Regions from separate parts of the Geobacillus sp. BMUD genome, predicted to be linked through region 3. Evidence: predicted binding sites of a transcription regulator. Region 3 holds the regulator's gene; each other region holds the start of a gene.

Region 1 (6,929 bases), on a different contig from region 3:
CATGTTTTAATTTTCGTTTCATATATTCATAGCGATGAGAGCTTGAGAGCACTTGCTGCTGGATGAGCGGGGCGATTCGCTCGACCGCTTCGGCCGACAGCCGTTCGCAGTCTGGTCTTGACAGTTCGCGCCAATCAAGATGCTGTTCACGCAACCGATCGGCGATTTGCTTGATGGCGGCATGGAACAATTGCCCCACATCCGGTGCCTCAAGCCGGAAAACGTTGCGCTCTTTCAACCGCAGTCCGTGCGATGCGAAATGGGCATACGGGCATTTTTGAAACTGCTCCATGCGCGAGACGCTCGCCTGAATTTTTTTGCCGTACAGCCGCTGGCTCCACTTTTTTTTGAGCGGCTTTGCTCCGTTTGTATAAAAGAGCGCGGAAACAGCATGCCGCACCTGCTCCTTCCAGTCCCGGTGGCCGATGAACGTGTTATATACATCCCACCAAAGCGGATCGATGCCGTAGTTGCGCTTCCATGCTTGGAGTTGGCTGATTAAATACGTTTGCGTCGCCCGCGGCGCGGTCACGAACGCCTCTGCTTTTTCTGCCGGGGCGTCGAACGGGTCGTTGCCGCACAGATGCACCGGAGCATGCGGAAACAGTTCAGCCAGCTGCCTGATGAGCGGTGAAGGCATCAGCGCCTTCCCTTCGCCATCAGCAAGCGGATACGTGACGTACAGCCGGCGGCTTGGGCAAACGAGCGCCAAGTAAACAAAAAACGGATCGTAAAACAGCTGCTCCCGTCCCCCCGGAGCAAGCGCTGCCCCCAGTTCGCGCAGCTGCTCGCGCTCCATTTCGGCCATCAGCCCGTCGTCCTTCACTTTCGCTGGAATAACGCCCTCATTGGCGCCGATTACAAACGCATAGTGCACCCCAATTAAACGCGAGCGATCAAGCTGTGCGACGATCACCTGGTCCATCGCCGGCGGCACGAGGGAGAATTCGAGCCGATCGAGCCCAGCCTCAATAATCTTGGCAAACTCGTTGAGCGACAGCGATTCTGTCCCAAGCATTTCAACATATTGATCAAGCAGATCGATGACAGCGTTCCATGCCTGTTCATGCTGGCGCGCTTCAACGAGGCGGCCGTCTGCTTCTGCTTGCGCGCTCATTTTCTCTAGTTTTTTTGGAATCTGCAATTCTTCCAAAAACAGATATAATGCCATGCAAAACCCTTGTCCGTCCTCTGCCCGGCGCAGACGGCGCTCCAACCGGCGGAGCGGGGCGGCCAGCGCCTCGCGCCATTCATTGAGCTTGTCCTCAAACTGGCGCTCCTCGTCTGTCTGCGGCACGTTCAAACCGTCAAGCGCCTGATAGCGCCGATACGTCCAACGCTCATTGTTTGTCCACTTATCCCCTTTGATTCCGTAAGCAAGCACATAATTTTCAAGCTTGTCGGCCGCCTCGCGCCACATATGCAGATCACCGTCCGCTGGAAAAAGCAAATCCGTTTTCACCGCCCGAAACACCGCTTCATATCGCCAACGCGTCACGACCGTCTCTAAGGCAGCGCGCACGAGTTCAATGAGCGGATGGTGGTGCATCGGCTCTTTTTCATCCATAAAATACGGGATCCCAAAATCAAAAAACACCGTTTTCACCAGATCACGGTACGCCTCCGTCTGGCGAATGATCAGCGCAATGTCGCGATAGCGGGCCCCTTCATCACGGACAAGGCGAATAATTTCGCGTGCGACCGCTTCGATTTCCGCTCGGCGATTGGACGCCTCATAAAGATGGATGGCATCGGTCTCTGCACGATATGGAAGCAACGGGCGGCGATGAAATTGCGCCTCAAGATGTACGAGAGCCCTGTCCTCATGGCGGCGGTTGGCCGAAAGCACGATCGGCTCTTCGATCGCAATATCATTGCTTAGCGCCAGCTCGCACAACTGACGGTATGTTTGCGCCGGCAAATAAAAGAGATGAAGTTCGTCCGGCATTTCGTCGTCATACGGCCGGTCGATCGTCAAACACACGGTGACGCGCCGGCAATGGCGAAGAAGCTGTTCGATGATCATATATTCTTGCGGCGCGAAATGATGAAAGCCATCGATATAAATGTCAGCATCCCGCAAATAACTTGAGCGCGGAATATGTTCAGCCAGCAGACGCAAATAATCTTCCGAATCAAGATAGTGGCCGGCAAGGCCTTTCTCAAGCTCCTCATAAACGAGCGCTACATCGCTCAACTTATCAGCCAGCAAACGGCGCCCCGGCTGGCTTGACCCGTTCTCGAGCGCTTCGGCATGACGGCGGAGTTCATCGGGCGTCAAGCAATATCGCTTACATTCAGCGATCATTTCGTTCAGCTGCTCAATAAAGCCATGTTTGTCCGCCGCGCGCCCAAACAGTTTCAGCTCTTGTCTGCGTTGCTCAATAATTTTGCGGATCATCATCTGCACGCCAACATCATGAATGTGATACCGGGTTATACCGCCTGTTTCCTGCAGCACGCGCCAAGCGAGGCGAGTGAAACTGAACACTTGAGCCCGAATCATTCCGCCCACTCCATCGGTATGTATCAACGCGTATTCACATTGAAACGTCATTTGCTCTGGAACGAGATAGACGATCACCCTTCCTTTTGGATCCTCTTGCAGCTGACGGCGAATTTCTTCGAGGCAGACAGCCGTTTTCCCACTTCCTGACCGCCCGAGCAAAAACCGCAGCGACATTGTATCCACCACCATTCGTTTCCTCTATTTGTTTTATTTTAGCACGTATGTTCGTTTTTAGGAAGAAAAAAACGCCTTCCGGCTGTGGGTTATATGGAGGCAATCTGAAACGTTAACGTTTATTTCTTTTTGTGGAGCGAGCCGACATGTCAGCGACTGTCGGACGGCTGAACAACCTCGCTTCGAAGGATCCCATTTATTGGTCTGCGAAGCTTCACTTCGTTATAGAAGCGGAAGACTTCTTTCGGACAGAGGTTAAAACTGAAAGGCGAACTGTTTAAACGGCCAGTAGCGAAAGTCCACTTTGCCGACAATTTGGTTGATTTTGACAAACCCAAAATGGCGGCTGTCCCAGCTGCTAAGCCGGTTATCGCCAAGAACGAAAATGCAGCCGGGAGGCACCCGTGTTTTCCCAGTCACCTCCTCAAGCGTAAAATCCCCGGTCAGCCTGCCATCAAGCAACTTTTGCTTATACGGGCGCAAATACGGTTCGTCAACTCTTTTTCCGTTGACATACAAGACGTCGTTTTTGTACTCGATCCGATCGCCAGGCAGACCGATGACTCGCTTAACGTAATCTTCCTTTTTGTTGGCGTGAAAAACGACAATGTCAAACCGGCGAATAGGCCCTATGTCGTAGGAAAGTTTATTGACGATCAACAAATTGCCGCTCTCTAGCGTCGGCATCATCGATTTCCCTTCCACCACGTAATTGCTGAACACGAACAACCGGAGCGCGGCGACAATGCAAGCAGCAACAAACCAAAGCCATCGGCGGCCTCGTTTTTCTTTTTCCTTTTGCTTTGTCACTCCCCGCCCTCCTCGCCGCCTTGTTTTTCCGTCAATGAAAATCGCGCTTCCACCCGTTTTCCGGCATACCAAAGCAACAGAACGACTACGGCGATCATCGCCGTGCGCAACGGCTGACGGATGAGCGCCTCTAAGTCATAGCCGATAAAACTGATGGTAAACACCATGATCATCTTTCCTAGCAGCACCGCCAATACAAACTGCTGGCGGCTGATGCGCGACAGCCCAGCAACAATATTGACGAGCGCCGATGGGGTGAACGGAAAGCAATACAACAAAAACAGCGGACCAAATCCGTGTCGCTCAATCCAATGCATAAATTGCCGCACTTTCGGGTGGCGACGGACAAAGTGAAAAAAACGCTTCTGCCCCACTTTCCGCGTCAGCCAAAACACAATGAGCGAGCCAAGTGAAGCGCCTAGCCAAGAGATCAGAAACCCTTTCCATAGTCCGAACGCCGCTGCGTTCGCCATCACGAAGACGAACATGGGCAAAATGGGAAAAAACGACTCAAGCAGCGTCGCTGCGATGCCGGGAAGCACGCCGAAAGAGCGGTATTGTTCGAGCAGGGAAAGGATGCTGTCGAGCGTGAACCATTGTCTGATTGTTTCCATATCCATGTCTATTCCCCATTCAAATGCCGTTTATATCTTTATTTTACACGTCCAGGCGCCTAATTTGAACTCATCTTTAGGAAAATCCATTTTTATCAATTTGTTCAGCTAGCTCTGTTTTTCTTGCTGCATGCGAAATATGTATTGGAGTTTGCGCTCCCTCGCTTCCATCCGCTCGGATAATTTTGTCCGAAGTTGAGCCGTTCGGTATAGCTGGTTGATGAACGATTTGCAGGAAACATCGAGGGATATGCTTTTTCCGTTGCGGAAATAAACGATGGTCCGCTCATATTTGGCAGGCTCATACCGATAGACGTGCATGTGCGAGAGCCAAACGCAGCGGGAGTCACGCGGAGAGGCGGTTGGAAATACGTAAATTTCATTGGCTGGTTCAATGGCGATCGGCGCTTTATGAGTAATGCCAATGACGGCTTTTGTTCCTTCTTTTCTTCCTTGAAAGCTGCTTCCGTAATAATCACAACTATGTTTAATAATGTCAATCGGCGTTTGTTTGATGATATATTCGCCGTCCTCTTCAATGACTTTCGCATACACATCGCTGTTTAAAAAGTATGGGAGAATCGCCATCGTATAACGGCTTACGATGAATTGCTCCAATACAATGAATTCATTGACTTTCATCCGTTCATCTCCTCTCTTAATCAACTCGCTCACTACTCCTATCATACCATCAGCAGTTATATTTTTCTATATTTTGCAAAAAATCTAATGAAAAAACCCATGACAATCGTCATGGGCGTTCTAGGAGTTTTCGAACGTTTGGCCGATTTCTTTGGATGCTAAATATTCATTCGCTTGTTCCAACGCGGTATGCTCGCCGACCGAGTCGCCAGCATACGTCTCTTCATTCATCGACCATTGCTCAAAATGAAGATCCGTGCTGACACGAAACTCGGCAGGCATCAGCTCCGGCAGGTTGCTTTTGTTTTTTTCCATCCCATCGCCTCCCTACGCCTATAGGATGCTCCATCTTTTTCCTTTTATACACAAAAAAGATCCATGGGCAACCTTTTGCCCTCCACCCGGGGATGAAAATCCGCGTCAGTCCTGCATTTTCACGGAAAAAGCCCGGTCAAGCCGGGCTTTCGTCTTCGTTTGCGATCGGTTTGCATTACGCTGTCGTAAACTGTTCCTCTTCGGTCGATCCTTTCAAAGCGACGGTTGACGATTGGCCGCCAGAGATCACTTGGGCGACTTCGTCGAAATAGCCCGTGCCGACTTCGCGCTGATGGCGCGTCGCCGTATAGCCATACTTCTCGGCGGCAAACTCCGCTTGCTGCAGCTCGGCGTACGCCGCCATGCCGCGCTCTTTGTAGCCGCGCGCCAGTTCGAACATGCTGTAGTTGAGCGCATGGAAGCCGGCCAATGTCACGAATTGGAATTTGTATCCCATTTTGCCGAGCTCTTGCTGGAATTTGGCGATCGTTTCGTCGTCCAATTTTTTCTTCCAGTTGAACGACGGCGAGCAGTTGTACGCCAGCAGCTTGCCGGGGAATTTCTCATGGATGGCTTCGGCAAATCGGCGCGCCTCATCCAAATTCGGCTCGCTCGTCTCGCACCAAATGAGGTCGGCATATGGCGCATAGGCAAGCCCGCGGGCGATCGCTTGATCCAAACCAGCTCTTGTGCGATAAAACCCTTCTGGAGTCCGTTCCCCAGTGATAAACGCTTGATCGCGCGGATCGATGTCGCTTGTGATCAAATCAGCAGCGTTCGCGTCAGTTCGTGCGATGAGCACCGTCGGAACCCCCATGACATCGGCGGCCAACCGCGCCGCGATCAAGTTACGAATCGCCGTTTGCGTCGGCAAAAGCACTTTGCCGCCTAAATGGCCGCATTTTTTCTCCGACGACAGCTGGTCTTCAAAATGGACGCCGGCCGCTCCGGCCTCAATCATCGCCTTCATGAGCTCAAAAACGTTCAGTTGGCCGCCGAATCCCGCCTCGGCATCGGCCACGATTGGTACAAAGTAGTCCACGTCCCCGCTTCCTTCTAAGTATTGAATTTGATCCGCGCGCTGCAACGCTTGATTGATTCGCTTGACGACATGCGGGACACTGTTGGACGGATACAGGCTTTGGTCCGGATACATCTGTCCGGCGAGGTTGGCGTCGGCCGCCACTTGCCAACCGCTTAGATAAATCGCCTTCAAGCCTGCTTTCACTTGTTGCACCGCCTGATTTCCAGTCAGCGCGCCAAGAGCCGCGACGTAATCTTCTGTATGAAGCAGCTTCCATAATTTTTCCGCCCCACGTCGAGCGAGCGTATACTCGATGTCAAGCGAGCCGCGCAGTTTAATGACATCCTCCGCGCTGTACGGACGGACGATTCCTTTCCAGCGCTCCTCGTTTTTCCAGGTTTCTTCTAATTGTCGGACACGTTCAGCAAATGACGCCATTTTTCCTTCCCCCATCTCTCTATTGTTATATTACATTATTTTATTTACGATTTTATTATATAACAGAGAAACAAAAGTGCAAGCATTTTTTTGAAACTTTTTTCAATTAGGAAAATGGTCTTATATTGTTCATCAATACCGCGATTTTTTCCTCATCTCGATTTCATGTCGATGAGGTATACGAGGCGATTATGGAGGAATTGTCATAACCAAGCAGCAGGTTTGCATACCTGTCGCAAAAGGAAAAGGGGGCTAACCCAAAACGCACTCGCGTTTTGGATCAGCCTCAGGTTCATGCAAAGAAAGAATACAGGCTGAGCGCCGCAACCGCCGCGAGCACGACGATCATGACGTTGGCCCCCAACCAGGCCGTGATGACGGCCGCCGCAAAGCCGACAACGCC
Region 2 (6,929 bases), on a different contig from region 3:
CACCATCTTTTCTGTAATCTTCCGCCTCGAAACGCCATCCTCGACATATCTTGCCTCGAACCGATGGCAATCAGTCATCATGTTCTTTCAGCGGCGCTGTTGTTTTCTATTTTAACACTTGAATCCCCTTAATGACATTCCAAATCACAACGACAAGGTTCACCACCCCCGCCACAAGGAAGCCAAGCCATGCCAGCCCGCCGCCGACAAAAAGCGATTCCTCACCCCAATGGCCGAACAGCACCGGCGACGCGGCCAACGCAATGAACAAGAGAATCGTGGCGGCCGGAATCAAATGCGACACGAGCGACCGCTTCGCATGGCGTTTCACTTCCACATCCTCAACGACAAAATAGACGACAATCGGCAAAATGAACGGTGCGAAAAAAACGCTGAAATAACAAAGCGCGGACAACACTTTGTTCGTCGACAAGCGAAAATCCCCTTTCCAAAGGTCTTTTACCTTGTATATACGACCACGGCTTGGAAAAGTTTCCTTCTTTTCCTTCTCAAAAGAGGCCGACTCCCAGTATGCCAAAGCGGCAAAGGCCTTTACGCCTTTGCCGCCTCATACCGCGCCTGCATGCGCGCCCGGTCGCGCTCGAGAATCGGTTTTAAGTAGCGGCCGGTGTGCGACTCCTCCACCTCGGCCACCTCTTCCGGCGTTCCGACGGCGACGATCTGTCCGCCGCGGTCGCCGCCTTCCGGGCCTAGGTCAATGATGTAATCGGCCGTTTTAATGACGTCCAAGTTGTGTTCGATGACGAGCACCGTATCGCCGTTGTCCACCAGCCGATGAAGCACATCAAGCAGCCGGGCGATGTCGTCGACGTGCAGCCCGGTCGTCGGCTCGTCCAAAATGTAGAGCGTTCGGCCGTTGGAGCGGCGGTGCAGCTCGGCAGCGAGCTTGACGCGCTGCGCCTCGCCGCCGGAGAGCGTCGTCGCCGGCTGGCCAAGCTTCATATAGCCGAGGCCGACATCATACAGCGTCTCGAGCTTGCGTTTGATTTTCGGGATCGAAGCGAAAAAGTCCAGCGCATCTTCGACCGTCATGTCCAGCACGTCGGCGATGTTTTTTCCTTTATACGTCACCTCAAGCGTTTCGCGGTTGTACCGTTTGCCGTGGCACACTTCGCACGGGACATACACGTCCGGCAAAAAGTGCATTTCAATTTTGATGATCCCATCGCCATGACACGCCTCGCAGCGCCCACCTTTGACATTGAAGCTGAACCGCCCTTTTTTGTAGCCGCGTACTTTTGCTTCGTTCGTTGCGGCAAACACGTCGCGGATGTCATCAAACACCCCGGTGTACGTCGCCGGATTCGACCTTGGGGTGCGGCCGATTGGCGACTGGTCGATGTCAATCACTTTCTCAAGATGCTCAAGCCCGCGAATGTCGCGGTGCTCACCCGGCTTCTCTTTTGCCCGATGCAGCTTTTGCGCCAACGCCTTATAGAGCACTTCGTTCACAAGCGTGCTTTTGCCCGAACCCGACACCCCGGTGACGGCGACGAACGTACCGAGCGGAATGCTCACCGATACGTTTTTCAAGTTGTGCTCGCGGGCGCCGATGACCTCGAGCCACCGCCCGTCCGGCTGCCGCCGTTCGGCCGGGAGCGGGATGAATTTTTTCCCGGATAAATATTGGCCAGTGAGCGAGTTCGGATCATTCATCACCTCTTCCGGCGTGCCGGCCGCGACAACCTCGCCGCCGTGGATGCCCGCCCCCGGGCCGATGTCAATCAAATAGTCCGCAGCCAGCATCGTATCTTCGTCATGTTCGACGACAATGAGCGTATTGCCGAGGTCGCGCATGCTTTTCAGCGTCGCGATCAGCCGGTCGTTGTCGCGCTGATGCAGGCCAATCGACGGCTCGTCGAGCACATACAAGACGCCGGTCAAACGCGAGCCGATTTGCGTCGCCAAGCGGATGCGCTGCGCCTCGCCGCCAGAAAGCGTTCCCGCCGAGCGGCTCAGCGTCAAATAGTCGAGGCCGACGTTTTGCAAAAAGCCGAGCCGGTCGCGAATTTCACGCAAAATGAGGCGGGCGATTTGCGCTTCTTTTTCCGTCAGTTCCAGTCCGTCAAAAAAGGCGAGCGCCTCGGTCACCGACATGGCGGTGACCTCGCCGATATGCTTGCCGCCGACCAAGACGGCGAGGCTTTCTTTTTTCAGCCGGTAGCCTTGGCACGTCGGGCACGGCTGTTCGGCCATATACTTTTCCATCTGCTCGCGGATGTAATCGGAGCTTGTTTCGCGGTAGCGGCGTTCGATGTTGCGCAAAACCCCTTCAAACTCGATGTACTGTTCACGCACTTGGCCGAAATCGTTCGTATAACGAAAATGAATTACTTCCCCGCCGCTGCCGTACAAAATTTTATCGAGCTGCTCTTTTGGCAAATCCTTCACCGGCACGTCCATCGGGATGCCGTAATGGCGGCACACGGCTTCGAGCAGCTGCGGGTAATATTGCGAGCTTTGCGGCTCCCACGGAGCGATGGCGTGCTCTTTTAACGTCAGCTCCTCGTTCGGGATGACCAAATCGAGATCCACTTCGAGCTTCGCCCCGAGCCCGTCGCAGTCCGGACAGGCGCCAAACGGGCTGTTGAACGAGAACAGGCGCGGCTCAAGCTCCCCGATCGAAAAGCCGCAATACGGGCAGGCGTGCTTTTCGCTGAACAAGAGCTCTCCTTCGCCGATCACATCGACGATGACTTTGCCGTCGGCGAGCTTCAGCGCTGTCTCCAGCGAGTCAGCGAGCCTTGCTGCGATGCCGTCTTTCATCACAATCCGGTCGACGACGACCTCAATCGAATGCTTTTTGTTTTTTTTCAGTTCGATGTCTTCCGTTAACTCACGCATCTCGCCGTCAATGCGGACGCGCACATACCCTTGTTTGCGAATATCCTCCAATGTCTTGGCGTGCGTCCCTTTTCGACCCGAGACGATCGGCGCCAAAATTTGCATTTTCGTCCGCTCCGGGTACGCGAGCAGCCGGTCGACCATTTGCTCAATCGTCTGCGATTGAATTTCGATGCCGTGTGTCGGGCAAACCGGGCGGCCGATGCGAGCGAACAGCAACCGCAAGTAGTCGTAAATTTCCGTCACCGTGCCGACCGTGGAACGCGGGTTGCGGCTCGTCGTTTTTTGATCGATCGAAATGGCCGGCGACAGCCCCTCGATCGCATCGACATCCGGCTTGTCCATCTGCCCTAAAAACTGGCGGGCGTACGCCGACAACGATTCGACGTAGCGCCGCTGGCCTTCCGCGTAAATCGTATCAAACGCCAGCGACGACTTTCCCGACCCGGACAGCCCGGTCAACACAACGAGCTTGCCGCGCGGAATTTCGACGTCAATGTTTTTCAAGTTGTGGGCGCGCGCCCCTTTGACAATGATTTTATCCATTCCGTTCACCCGGCCATCACCCTTCCGCTTTCAATTCGAAAATAATATCGCGCAGTTGGGCGGCCCGCTCGAAGTCGAGCGCTTTGGCCGCCTCTTTCATTTCCGCTTCGAGCGTTCGAATCAGCTCTTCCCGCTCTTGTTTCGTCATCGTCGCCGCTGGCTTCGCCTCGTACGTCTCCGTCTCTTCCGCCGCATACGTCGCGCGGATGACGTCGCGAATCTCCTTTTTCACCGTGCGCGGCACGATGCCGTGCTTCCGATTGTACTCTTCCTGAATCGTGCGGCGCCGCTTCGTTTCTTGAATGGCGATTTCCATCGATTTCGTGACCGCATCGGCATACATAATCACGTGGCCGTTCGCGTTGCGCGCCGCGCGGCCGATCGTCTGGATGAGCGAACGCTCCGAGCGCAAAAACCCTTCTTTGTCGGCGTCCAAAATGGCGACAAGCGACACTTCCGGAATGTCCAATCCTTCCCGCAGCAAGTTGATGCCAACAAGCACATCGTATTTGCCGAGCCGCAAGTCGCGGATGATTTCAATGCGCTCCAGCGTTTTAATTTCCGAATGCAAGTAAGCGACTTTGATGCCGGCTTCTTTCAAATAATCGGTCAAATCTTCGGCCATTTTTTTCGTCAACGTTGTGACCAACGTCCGCTCGTTCCGCTCGACACGCTCGCGAATTTCGCCGATCAAATCGTCGATTTGCCCTTTCGTCGGACGGACGTCGATCGTCGGATCCAACAGCCCGGTCGGGCGGATGATTTGTTCGACAACGCCCGGGCTGTGTTCGAGCTCATACGGCCCCGGCGTCGCTGAGACATAAATAATTTGATTGATTTTTTGCTCGAACTCTTCAAACGTGAGCGGCCGGTTGTCAAGCGCCGACGGCAGGCGAAAGCCGTGGTCGACGAGCACTTGCTTGCGCGCCCGGTCGCCGTTGTACATGCCGCGCAACTGCGGCAAGGTGACGTGCGACTCATCAACGATGATCAAAAAATCGTCCGGAAAATAGTCAAGCAAGGTGTACGGCGTCGAGCCCGGCGGCCGCAGCGCCAAATGGCGCGAGTAGTTTTCGATGCCGGAACAAAAGCCCATCTCGCGCATCATTTCAAGATCATAGCGCGTTCGCTGCTCGAGCCGCTGCGCCTCCAAGAGCTTCCCTTGCGCGCGCAGTTCGGCGAGCCGCTCCTCGAGCTCTTGTTCGATGTTTTGAATGGCGAGCCGCATTTTCTCCTCGCGCGTGACAAAGTGCGACGCCGGGAAAATGGCGACATGCTCACGCTCGCCGAGCACCTCGCCGGTCAAGGCGTCCACCTCGCGGATGCGGTCGATTTCATCGCCGAAAAATTCGACGCGAATGCAATGTTCATCGCGCGACGCGGGGAAAATTTCGACGACATCGCCGCGGACGCGGAACGTGCCGCGCCGAAAATCGATGTCATTGCGATCGTATTGGATGTCAACGAGCCGCCGCAGCAACGCGTTGCGCTCGATTTCCATCCCGACGCGCAATGAAACGACGAGCTCCCGGTATTCTTCCGGCGACCCTAAACCGTAAATGCACGACACGCTGGCGACGATGATGACGTCCCGGCGCTCAAACAAAGCCGATGTCGCCGAGTGCCGCAATTTGTCGATTTCATCGTTGATTTTCGCGTCTTTTTCAATGTACGTATCCGTCTGCGGCACGTACGCTTCCGGCTGATAGTAATCGTAATAGCTGACAAAATATTCGACGGCGTTGTGCGGGAAAAATTCTTTCAGCTCGCTGTACAATTGGCCAGCGAGCGTTTTGTTGTGGGCGATGACGAGCGTTGGTTTGTTGACTTGGGCAATCACGTTGGAGATCGTAAACGTTTTGCCCGTCCCCGTCGCCCCAAGCAGCGTTTGATGCTTCACTCCGCGCCGCAAACCGTCAACGAGCTTGGCGATCGCCTGTGGCTGATCGCCTTGCGGTTCATACGGCGACACTAATTGAAAACGGCCCTCCACCGTTTCGCCTCCTCCTTCGTACCATCTTTCCCCATTGTATCACATCGCGGCCATGCATGCACGAAAAACGCGAACTCATATTCGTACCAGCCTGCACAGTGATTTCCATTCACTAGACGCAAAAAAGCGGACCCATTCCTGCCAAAGGTCCGCTTCTTTTTCTTGTTTCAAACGCGACAAATGGAACAAGGCGCTGTCTTCCCTTCATGAAAACAGACAGCGCCACCTGTTGGGGACGTGCGGCATCTGTTTGGCGCAAACGGACGGCCGGACGAACAAGCATCGCCTATTGCTTTTGTTTCAAGCGGTCGAGCATGCCGCCGGCCCAAAGAAAGCCGGCGATCGTCGAGGCGATGTCAGCGACGATTTCATGCAGCTCGTCCGTATAACCTTTAAAATAAGACGCGACAAGCAGCGCAGCGGTCAACAGCACAGCGATGTACCGATTGTACGTCACCCGCGCAAACAACAACACCAATAGGCACGGAATGATGAGTGCCGCCAAAAACCACATAGCCCATTCTCCTTTACGAAACAGCTTCTGACGCTGATGCGTTCCGATCATGGACGAACAGCAGCCCAAGTTCATGATGCTCATCCTCATAGAGCGCCCCTTGGACGAAGCGGACTTCGCCGTTATGTCCGACGACATCCAGTTTGCAAAACGCGCGGTTGCGTTGGAGCGCCTCGTAAAACTCCGTTTCGGTCCGCACCGGGACGCCGTTTGTTTTGATGATGACTTCCCCGATCGAAAGCCCCATTTTTTCCGCTTTCGAGCCAGGAAGCACGCCGACAATCACTAAGCCGTGCGGATGGCGGGCAAAGCGGGGCGGACGGGCGCGGTCGGCGCGATGCCCGGAAAACGCGATCCATTCACGGCCGATGATGGCCATAGCCCCCGCCGCCACCGCCAACGGTGGATACCATAGGCCGGAAGCGGCCGATAGGGCAACCACGAACGCCAGCCGAACAACGCGCCGCCCCTCCGTATGCGCCGCCTCCGCCGGCAAGGTGTGCTGGCGGCGCTGGGAAAAGCCAAGAAGAAACGGCACGAGCCAAAATGAATAGCTGTCGCCAGACGAAACGAACGGCCACCAGGAAGCCGGCGGCAGCGCTCCGCCTGATACAGGCAACACAACCGGCACAAACCAAAGCCGCTGCGTCCATTGCAAACCGATCGTCATCCCCCGCTTGCTTTTCGCAAGCTGCGGCGAGGCCGCCTCGTTTCGCGTACGAATGATGAGCCATCCTTCCGAAAGCAAGAGCAATGCAAGCCACACCGCCAAAGCCGGCGCCGCCGCCATGCCATCAGGAAGCCAGCGGGACAACACGCCGCTTCGCTCCGCCAAGCCGAACGCGAGAAGTGCGCCGCCTGCCGTATACGCCGCTGACAACAACCGCGCTTCCATCGTCAAACTCAAGAGCACCGTCAGCACCGTCACCGCCCAAACCGCTTCCTGCGGCACCGCGATCCCGATGCCGACGGCCGCCGCCGACAACACCAGCCCAATCGTCCATCCTTTTG
Region 3 (6,929 bases):
ATGCTTGGCGAGGTGAAAGTGATTGACCGGACGCAGCTCATTTTAAACATTTTTGCAAGGCGCGCCCGATCGAAAGAAGGAAAGCTGCAAGTTGAGCTCGCCCAGCTCGAGTATCTGTTGCCGCGCCTTAGCGGCCAAGGAGAGGCGCTATCCCGCTTGGGCGGCGGCATCGGCACGCGCGGCCCGGGGGAGACGAAGCTGGAAACCGACCGACGCCACATTCGCCGCCGCATCGACGACATTAAAGCTGAACTGCGGCGCATCGCCGAGCATCGCGGGCGGTACCGCGAGCGCCGGCAAAAAAACCAAGCGTTTCAAGTGGCGCTCGTCGGCTATACGAACGCCGGCAAATCAACGATTTTCAATCGGCTGACCGCTGCCGATTCGTTGGAAGAAAACTTGTTGTTCGCCACGCTCGATCCGTTGACGCGCAAATGCGTCTTGCCATGCGGCTACACGGTGCTTGTCACCGATACGGTCGGGTTCATTCAAGACTTGCCGACGACGCTTGTCGCCGCGTTCCGCTCGACGCTCGAGGAAGTGACGGAAGCGGATCTGTTGCTTCACGTCGTCGATTCGTCGCATCCTGATTACGCCGAACATGAGCGAACGGTGTTGCGGCTCATTGCGGAGTTAGGGGCTTCCTCCATTCCGATGGTCACGGTGTACAATAAAAGTGACCGACAGACGCCAGAATTCATTCCGACGACGACCGAGGCGCTCGTCATGAGCGCGCTTTCTGCCGCTGATATCGACCGGCTTCGCGGTTTTATTGAGAAAGCAGTGAAACAACAAATGGTGCCTTACGACGTGTCGATTCCAAGCGGCGAAGGAAAATGGCTCGCTCGGTTAAAATCGGACACCATTTTGCATGAATGGCATTATAATGAACAGGGGGGCACGTACGATTGCCAAGGGTACGTGCTGCCGACGCACCCCTTGTATGGGGATCTGCAATCATTCCAACGATAGAAAGGGTTCATCGATGTTTTGGACACAGTGGAGACACGGAGAAACCATCGCTCTTCTCATCGAGGAAATTGAAGCACAAATCGCGCCGATTCACCGCCGCATCGACGAATTGATTGAAGCAAACCAATACCGGGTGCTTGAAAGCTTCCGTCGTCATCAAGTGAGCGACGGCCATTTCATTCCGACGACCGGTTATGGGTATGGCGATACGGGCCGCGATACACTCGACCGCATTTACGCTGATGTCTTTGGAGCGGAAGCCGGTCTTGTGCGGCCGCAAATCACTTCCGGCACGCACGCGATTGCCATCGCCTTGTTCGGCATTTTGCGCCCGGGTGATGAATTGCTTTACATCACCGGCGCTCCGTACGATACGCTTGAGGAAATCGTCGGCGTCCGCGGCCGCGGCGTCGGCTCGCTGAAGGAGTTCGGCATTCGTTATCGCAGCGTGCCGCTCACAGCGGATGGAATGGTCGATTGGCCGGCCGTTCGCGAAGCGATCCATGAACGGACGAAAATGATCGGCATTCAACGTTCACGCGGCTATGCGGACCGGCCGTCTTTTACCGTCGAAGAAATCGGCCGCATGATTGCATTCGTCAAGTCGATTAAACCGGATGTTGTCGTGTTTGTCGACAATTGCTACGGGGAGTTTGTGGAAGAAAAAGAGCCGTGTCATGTGGGCGCTGATTTGATGGCTGGATCGCTCATTAAAAACCCCGGCGGGGGGCTGGCGAAAACGGGCGGCTACATTGTCGGCAAGCGGGAATATGTCGAAGCGTGCGCCTATCGGATGACATCACCGGGCATCGGTGCCGAAGTCGGACCGTCGCTGTACAGTTTGCTTGAGATGTACCAAGGGTTTTTCCTTGCCCCGCACGTCGTCGGGCAAGCGCTCAAGGGAGCGGTTTTTACGGCGGCGATGCTCGAGCGGATCGGACTCAAAACCTCGCCATCGTGGAAGGCAAAGCGAACGGATTTGGTTCAGTCCGTCCGTTTTGACGATCCGGAACAAATGGTGGCATTTTGCCAAGCGATTCAGGCTTCCTCCCCGGTCAACGCTCATTTCACCCCGTATCCGAGTGAGATGCCGGGCTATGAAGACAAAGTAATCATGGCCGCCGGCACGTTCGTGCAAGGGGCAAGCATTGAGTTGACGGCCGATGGGCCGTTGCGTCCCCCCTATGTCGCGTATGTGCAAGGCGGATTGACGTATTCGCATGTGAAAATCGCCGTCTGTTCCGCCATTCAGCGTTTGCTTGAACAACAGTTGATTTGTTTGTGAGGAAACGTCACGTTTCATTGACTCATTTCCTAACATTATGGTAAAATAAAGGTATCAAAAGCGAGGAGGAATTGGCATGAGCAGCCAAATTCGTCGTTCCATGCCATTGTTTCCAATTGGGATTGTGATGCAGCTGACCGACTTGTCGGCTCGGCAAATCCGCTATTATGAAGAGCACGGCCTTGTTTCGCCAGCGCGCACCGAAGGCAACCGGCGGCTGTTTTCGCTCAATGATATTGACCGCTTGCTGGAAATTAAAGATTTGATCGACCAAGGCGTCAACTTGGCAGGCATTAAGCAAATTTTTGCCGCACGGGAGGAAGGGCGCCACGGGCAAGCGGAGAAAGTCGAAAAAGCAGGAAAACCGAAGCTGTCGGATGAAGAACTGCGCGAAATTTTGCGGAATGAATTGTTGCAGGCCGGGCGGTTTCAGCGCGCATCGCTTCGCCAAGGAGATCTCGCTCGCTTCTTTCATTAATGACGGAAAATGATTTCCGAGCCGGGGAGGAGTTTCAACATGGCAAAATATACGCGTGACGACATTCTACACATCGTCAAAGAGGAAAATGTCAAGTACATCCGCCTGCAATTCACCGATATTTTGGGCACGATCAAAAACGTCGAAATTCCCATCAGTCAGTTGGAGAAAGCGCTTAACAACAAAATTATGTTTGACGGATCGTCGATCGAAGGATTTGTCCGCATTGAAGAGTCGGATATGTATTTGTATCCGGACTTGGATACGTTCGTCATTTTCCCGTGGACCGCAGAAAAAGGAAAAGTCGCCCGCTTTATCTGCGACATTTACAACCCGGATGGCACGCCGTTTGAAGGCTGTCCGCGCTATAACTTGAAGCGGATGCTAAAAGAGATGGAGTCGCTCGGCTTCAACGCCTTTAACTTAGGGGCTGAGCCAGAATTCTTCCTCTTTAAGCTGGACGAAAAAGGACACCCGACGATGGAGCTGAACGATCGCGGCGGCTATTTCGATTTGGCGCCGACGGATCTTGGGGAAAATTGCCGACGCGACATTGTGCTTGAGCTTGAGGAAATGGGGTTTGAAATCGAAGCGTCCCATCATGAAGTCGCCCCGGGCCAGCATGAGATTGATTTTAAATACGCCCATGCCATTAAAGCATGCGACGACATTCAAACGTTTAAGCTCGTCGTCAAAACGATCGCCCGCAAACACGGATTGCATGCGACCTTTATGCCGAAGCCGATTTTTGGGATTAACGGTTCAGGGATGCACTGCAACTTGTCGCTGTTCCGCAACGGTGAAAACGCCTTTTTCGACCCGAACGGCGATTTGCAGTTGAGCGATACGGCGCGTCAGTTTATCGCTGGTGTGCTGAAGCATGCGCCGAACTTTACGGCGGTGACGAACCCGACCGTCAACTCGTACAAGCGGCTTGTTCCAGGCTATGAAGCGCCGTGCTACGTCGCTTGGTCGGCGCGCAACCGCAGCCCGCTCATCCGCATTCCCGCTTCGCGCGGCATGAGCACGCGCATCGAGGTGCGCAGTGTCGACCCGTCGGCCAACCCATACTTGGCTATGGCGGTGCTTTTAGCCGCTGGGCTTGACGGCATTCGCAACAAACTCACTCCTCCGGCGCCAGTGGATCGAAACATTTACGTCATGACGAAAGAAGAACGGCTCGAAGAAGGCATCGTCGATTTGCCGGCAACGCTGCATGAAGCGCTGGAAAACTTGAAGTCCGATGAAGTGATGATTCACGCGCTCGGCAAACATTTATTCGAGCATTTCATCGAAGCGAAGGAAATCGAGTGGGATATGTACCGGACAACGGTCCATCAATGGGAATTGGATCAATATTTGGAGCTTTACTGATGCATAAAAAAGCTGCCCTGTTTTTCGGGCAGCTTTTGTTATGGCGGCAGCGCTGGCCGGACTCTTAGTCGATCAGGCGATAGACGCCGATCACTTTGCCGAGAATCGTGCAGTCGCGGACGAGGATCGGTTCAAGATGCGCGTTTTCCGGCTGCAGGCGGATGTGGTCTTTTTCCTTGAAAAACCGCTTCACCGTCGCTTCGTTGTCTTCCGTCATGGCGACAACGATGTCGCCGTTGTTGGCCGATGACTGTTGGCGGACGATGACGTAGTCGCCGTCGAGAATGCCGGCTTCGATCATGCTGTCGCCCATCACTTCAAGCATAAACAGCTGTTCTTCGCCTGAGGCGAGCCGTTTTGGCAACGGAAAGTAGCCTTCGATATTTTCCACTGCGGTAATCGGTTGGCCGGCCGTCACTTTGCCGATGATCGGCACAGAGATCGTTTCCTCTTTTTCTTTTTCCTTGGCCATGTCAGGGTCCAAAATTTCAATGGCGCGCGGCTTTGTCGGATCGCGGCGGATGTATCCTTTGCTCTCTAGGCGCGCGAGATGCCCATGGACGGTTGAGCTTGACGCAAGCCCGACCGCTTCCCCAATTTCCCGCACCGACGGCGGATACCCCTTCGTTCTCACTTCCTGTTTAATAAACTCTAAAATTTGCTGCTGTCGTTTTGACAGTTTCGTCATCGTTTCACACCTCTTGCTACATCATTTGCCTCCATTATATCATGCGGAAGATGAAAAAACAAACATGAGTTCGAGTTTTTTATTGACACAAACAAACGTTCCTAGATATAATGAAGGAAAGCGAACAAACATTCTAGGAAAAGGTGGGGGAAATGGGAAAAACATTGTTGCACCACTTTCTATTCTCTTTTTTGTTTGCGCTCGTGTTGGCAGGGTTCGTCTACGCCAGCAGCCCGGTCGATCAAAAAGAATACGTGACGATCACGGTCGCTCCTGGCGATACGCTTTGGGGGTTGGCGAAGCAGTATGAAGAGGAGCACGGGCTGTCGCCGAATGAGTTTATCCGCTGGGTGATGGAGATGAATCACCTGTCGAGTTCGCGCCTCACGGCAGGTGAACAAATCGTGATCCCCGTGTTAAAATCAAAGCAGGGCGGCTCATTGGCCGTCAACCGGTGACAGAAAGAAGGGGAGGCCATGAGAGCGGTCATTTATTGCCGCGTCAGCACAGACAAAACAGAGCAGGAAACGTCGCTGGCTAGGCAACGCGATGAGCTGGAGCATCTGGCGGCTGAGTGTGGATTTGAAGTCGTCAAGGTAATCGCTGAGCAGGCGAGCGGTTATGAAGCTGATCGCGATGGCGTATTGGAGCTTCTCGAATTGTGCGAAGAGGGAAGCGTCGATGTGTTGCTTATTCAAGATGAAACGCGGCTTGGGCGCGGCCATGCGCGCATGGCGGTGCTGCACTGTTTGAAAAAGCAAGGGGTGAAAATATACAGCGCCAACCACCGAGGGGAAATGCCGCTGTCGGAAGCCGATGAGATGGTGTTGTCCATCATCGCTATTGTTGAGGAGTACCAGCGGAAAATACATAATGCGAAAATTAAGCGCGGCATGAGGCGGGCCGTCGAGCGCGGCTATCGTCCGGAGCGGAACTTGAGGCGCCAGGGTGAAAACGCCGGGCGCGATCGAATCGATCTGCCGGTCGAGGAGATCGTCCGCTTGCGCGAACGCGGCTTGACATTTGCTGATATCGCCGCGACGCTGCGGAGCTTTGGCTATGAGGCGTCCAAGGCGACTGTTCATCGCCGTTACCAAGAATATATGGACGAGCAACAACGGCAGCGTTGATCGTGTGACGCACCTAATCTTAAAAGCGGCGAACAGATGAAGAAAACTGAGACATCGTTGCCATCCTCCCGTTTCATCCGATAAGATGAAGTCGAGTGAGAATATGACAGATAGGAGAAGATGCCTGATGATCGCGAAACATAAACTTGCCCGCATCAACGAACTGGCGAGAAAGGCAAAAACGGCTGGCTTGTCAGCCGAAGAGACGCTTGAGCAGGCGAAATTGCGCCGCGAGTATATTCAGGCGTTCCGCAAAGCGATGACCGATATGCTGCATGCGGTGACCGTCATCGACCCAAACGGCAATGACGTAACGCCCCAAAAATTGAAGGAAAGCCGGCAGCGGCGTTTCCATTAAGGAATCATTGCCTCGTTCGCGTTGGAAGAAAAAGAAACGTTGTACAAGCAAGTCAATTTTCTATATGATAGTAAATGACACCATGTTGATGAAAGGGAGGAAGACGATGGCGCATTCAATCGAGGAGTTGGCGATTACGACGATTCGAACGCTGTCGATTGACGCGATCGAAAAAGCGAAATCCGGGCACCCAGGCATGCCGATGGGTGCAGCGCCGATGGCGTATACGCTTTGGACGAAATTTATGAACCACAATCCAGCAAATCCAAGTTGGTTCAACCGCGATCGGTTCATCTTATCCGCGGGCCATGGATCGATGCTGCTTTACAGCTTGCTCCATTTAAGCGGGTACGACGTATCCATGGACGACCTCAAGCAGTTCCGCCAGTGGGGAAGCAAAACGCCAGGCCATCCGGAATACGGTCATACGCCGGGGGTGGAAGCGACGACCGGCCCGCTCGGCCAAGGGATTGCGATGGCGGTCGGCATGGCCATGGCGGAACGACATTTGGCGGCTACATACAACCGAGACGGCTTTGAGATCATCAATCATTATACGTACGCCATTTGCGGCGACGGCGATTTGATGGAAGGCGTGGCAAGCGAAGCTGCGTCACTCGCCGGCCATTTAAAGTTGGGCCGTC

The links. Region 3 encodes LexA, which represses DNA repair genes until DNA is damaged. Its sites were predicted from a motif close to CGAACATATGTTCG; they were not measured.
Region 1: a site for LexA is predicted at 2,724-2,737, ahead of addB (helicase-exonuclease AddAB subunit AddB). Genes of this name have one in related genera too.
Region 2: a site for LexA is predicted at 5,475-5,488, ahead of uvrB (excinuclease ABC subunit UvrB). Genes of this name have one in related genera too.

The regions. Positions count from the first base shown of each region.
Region 1 covers NZ_SDLA01000007.1:92,371-99,299, reverse strand. The annotation lists gene addB (helicase-exonuclease AddAB subunit AddB) at 1-2,683, opposite strand, end outside; gene lepB (signal peptidase I) at 2,939-3,493, opposite strand; gene ETC05_RS10115 (TVP38/TMEM64 family protein) at 3,490-4,113, opposite strand; gene ETC05_RS10110 (competence protein ComK) at 4,216-4,749, opposite strand; gene ETC05_RS10105 (hypothetical protein) at 4,870-5,064, opposite strand; gene aceA (isocitrate lyase) at 5,240-6,526, opposite strand; gene ETC05_RS10095 (AzlD domain-containing protein) at 6,819-6,929, opposite strand, start outside.
Region 2 covers NZ_SDLA01000015.1:24,054-30,982, forward strand. The annotation lists gene ETC05_RS14235 (magnetosome magnetite crystal formation protein family) at 107-433, opposite strand; gene uvrA (excinuclease ABC subunit UvrA) at 553-3,411, opposite strand; gene uvrB (excinuclease ABC subunit UvrB) at 3,428-5,404, opposite strand; gene ETC05_RS14250 (CsbA family protein) at 5,691-5,918, opposite strand; gene ETC05_RS14255 (PDZ domain-containing protein) at 5,932-6,929, opposite strand, start outside.
Region 3 covers NZ_SDLA01000001.1:429,652-436,580, forward strand. The annotation lists gene hflX (GTPase HflX) at 1-972, shown strand, start outside; gene ETC05_RS02095 (methionine gamma-lyase family protein) at 986-2,257, shown strand; gene ETC05_RS02100 (MerR family transcriptional regulator) at 2,334-2,735, shown strand; gene glnA (type I glutamate--ammonia ligase) at 2,775-4,109, shown strand; gene lexA (transcriptional repressor LexA) at 4,174-4,797, opposite strand; gene yneA (cell division suppressor protein YneA) at 4,950-5,255, shown strand; gene ETC05_RS02120 (YneB family resolvase-like protein) at 5,274-5,927, shown strand; gene ETC05_RS02125 (DUF896 domain-containing protein) at 6,055-6,285, shown strand; gene tkt (transketolase) at 6,392-6,929, shown strand, end outside.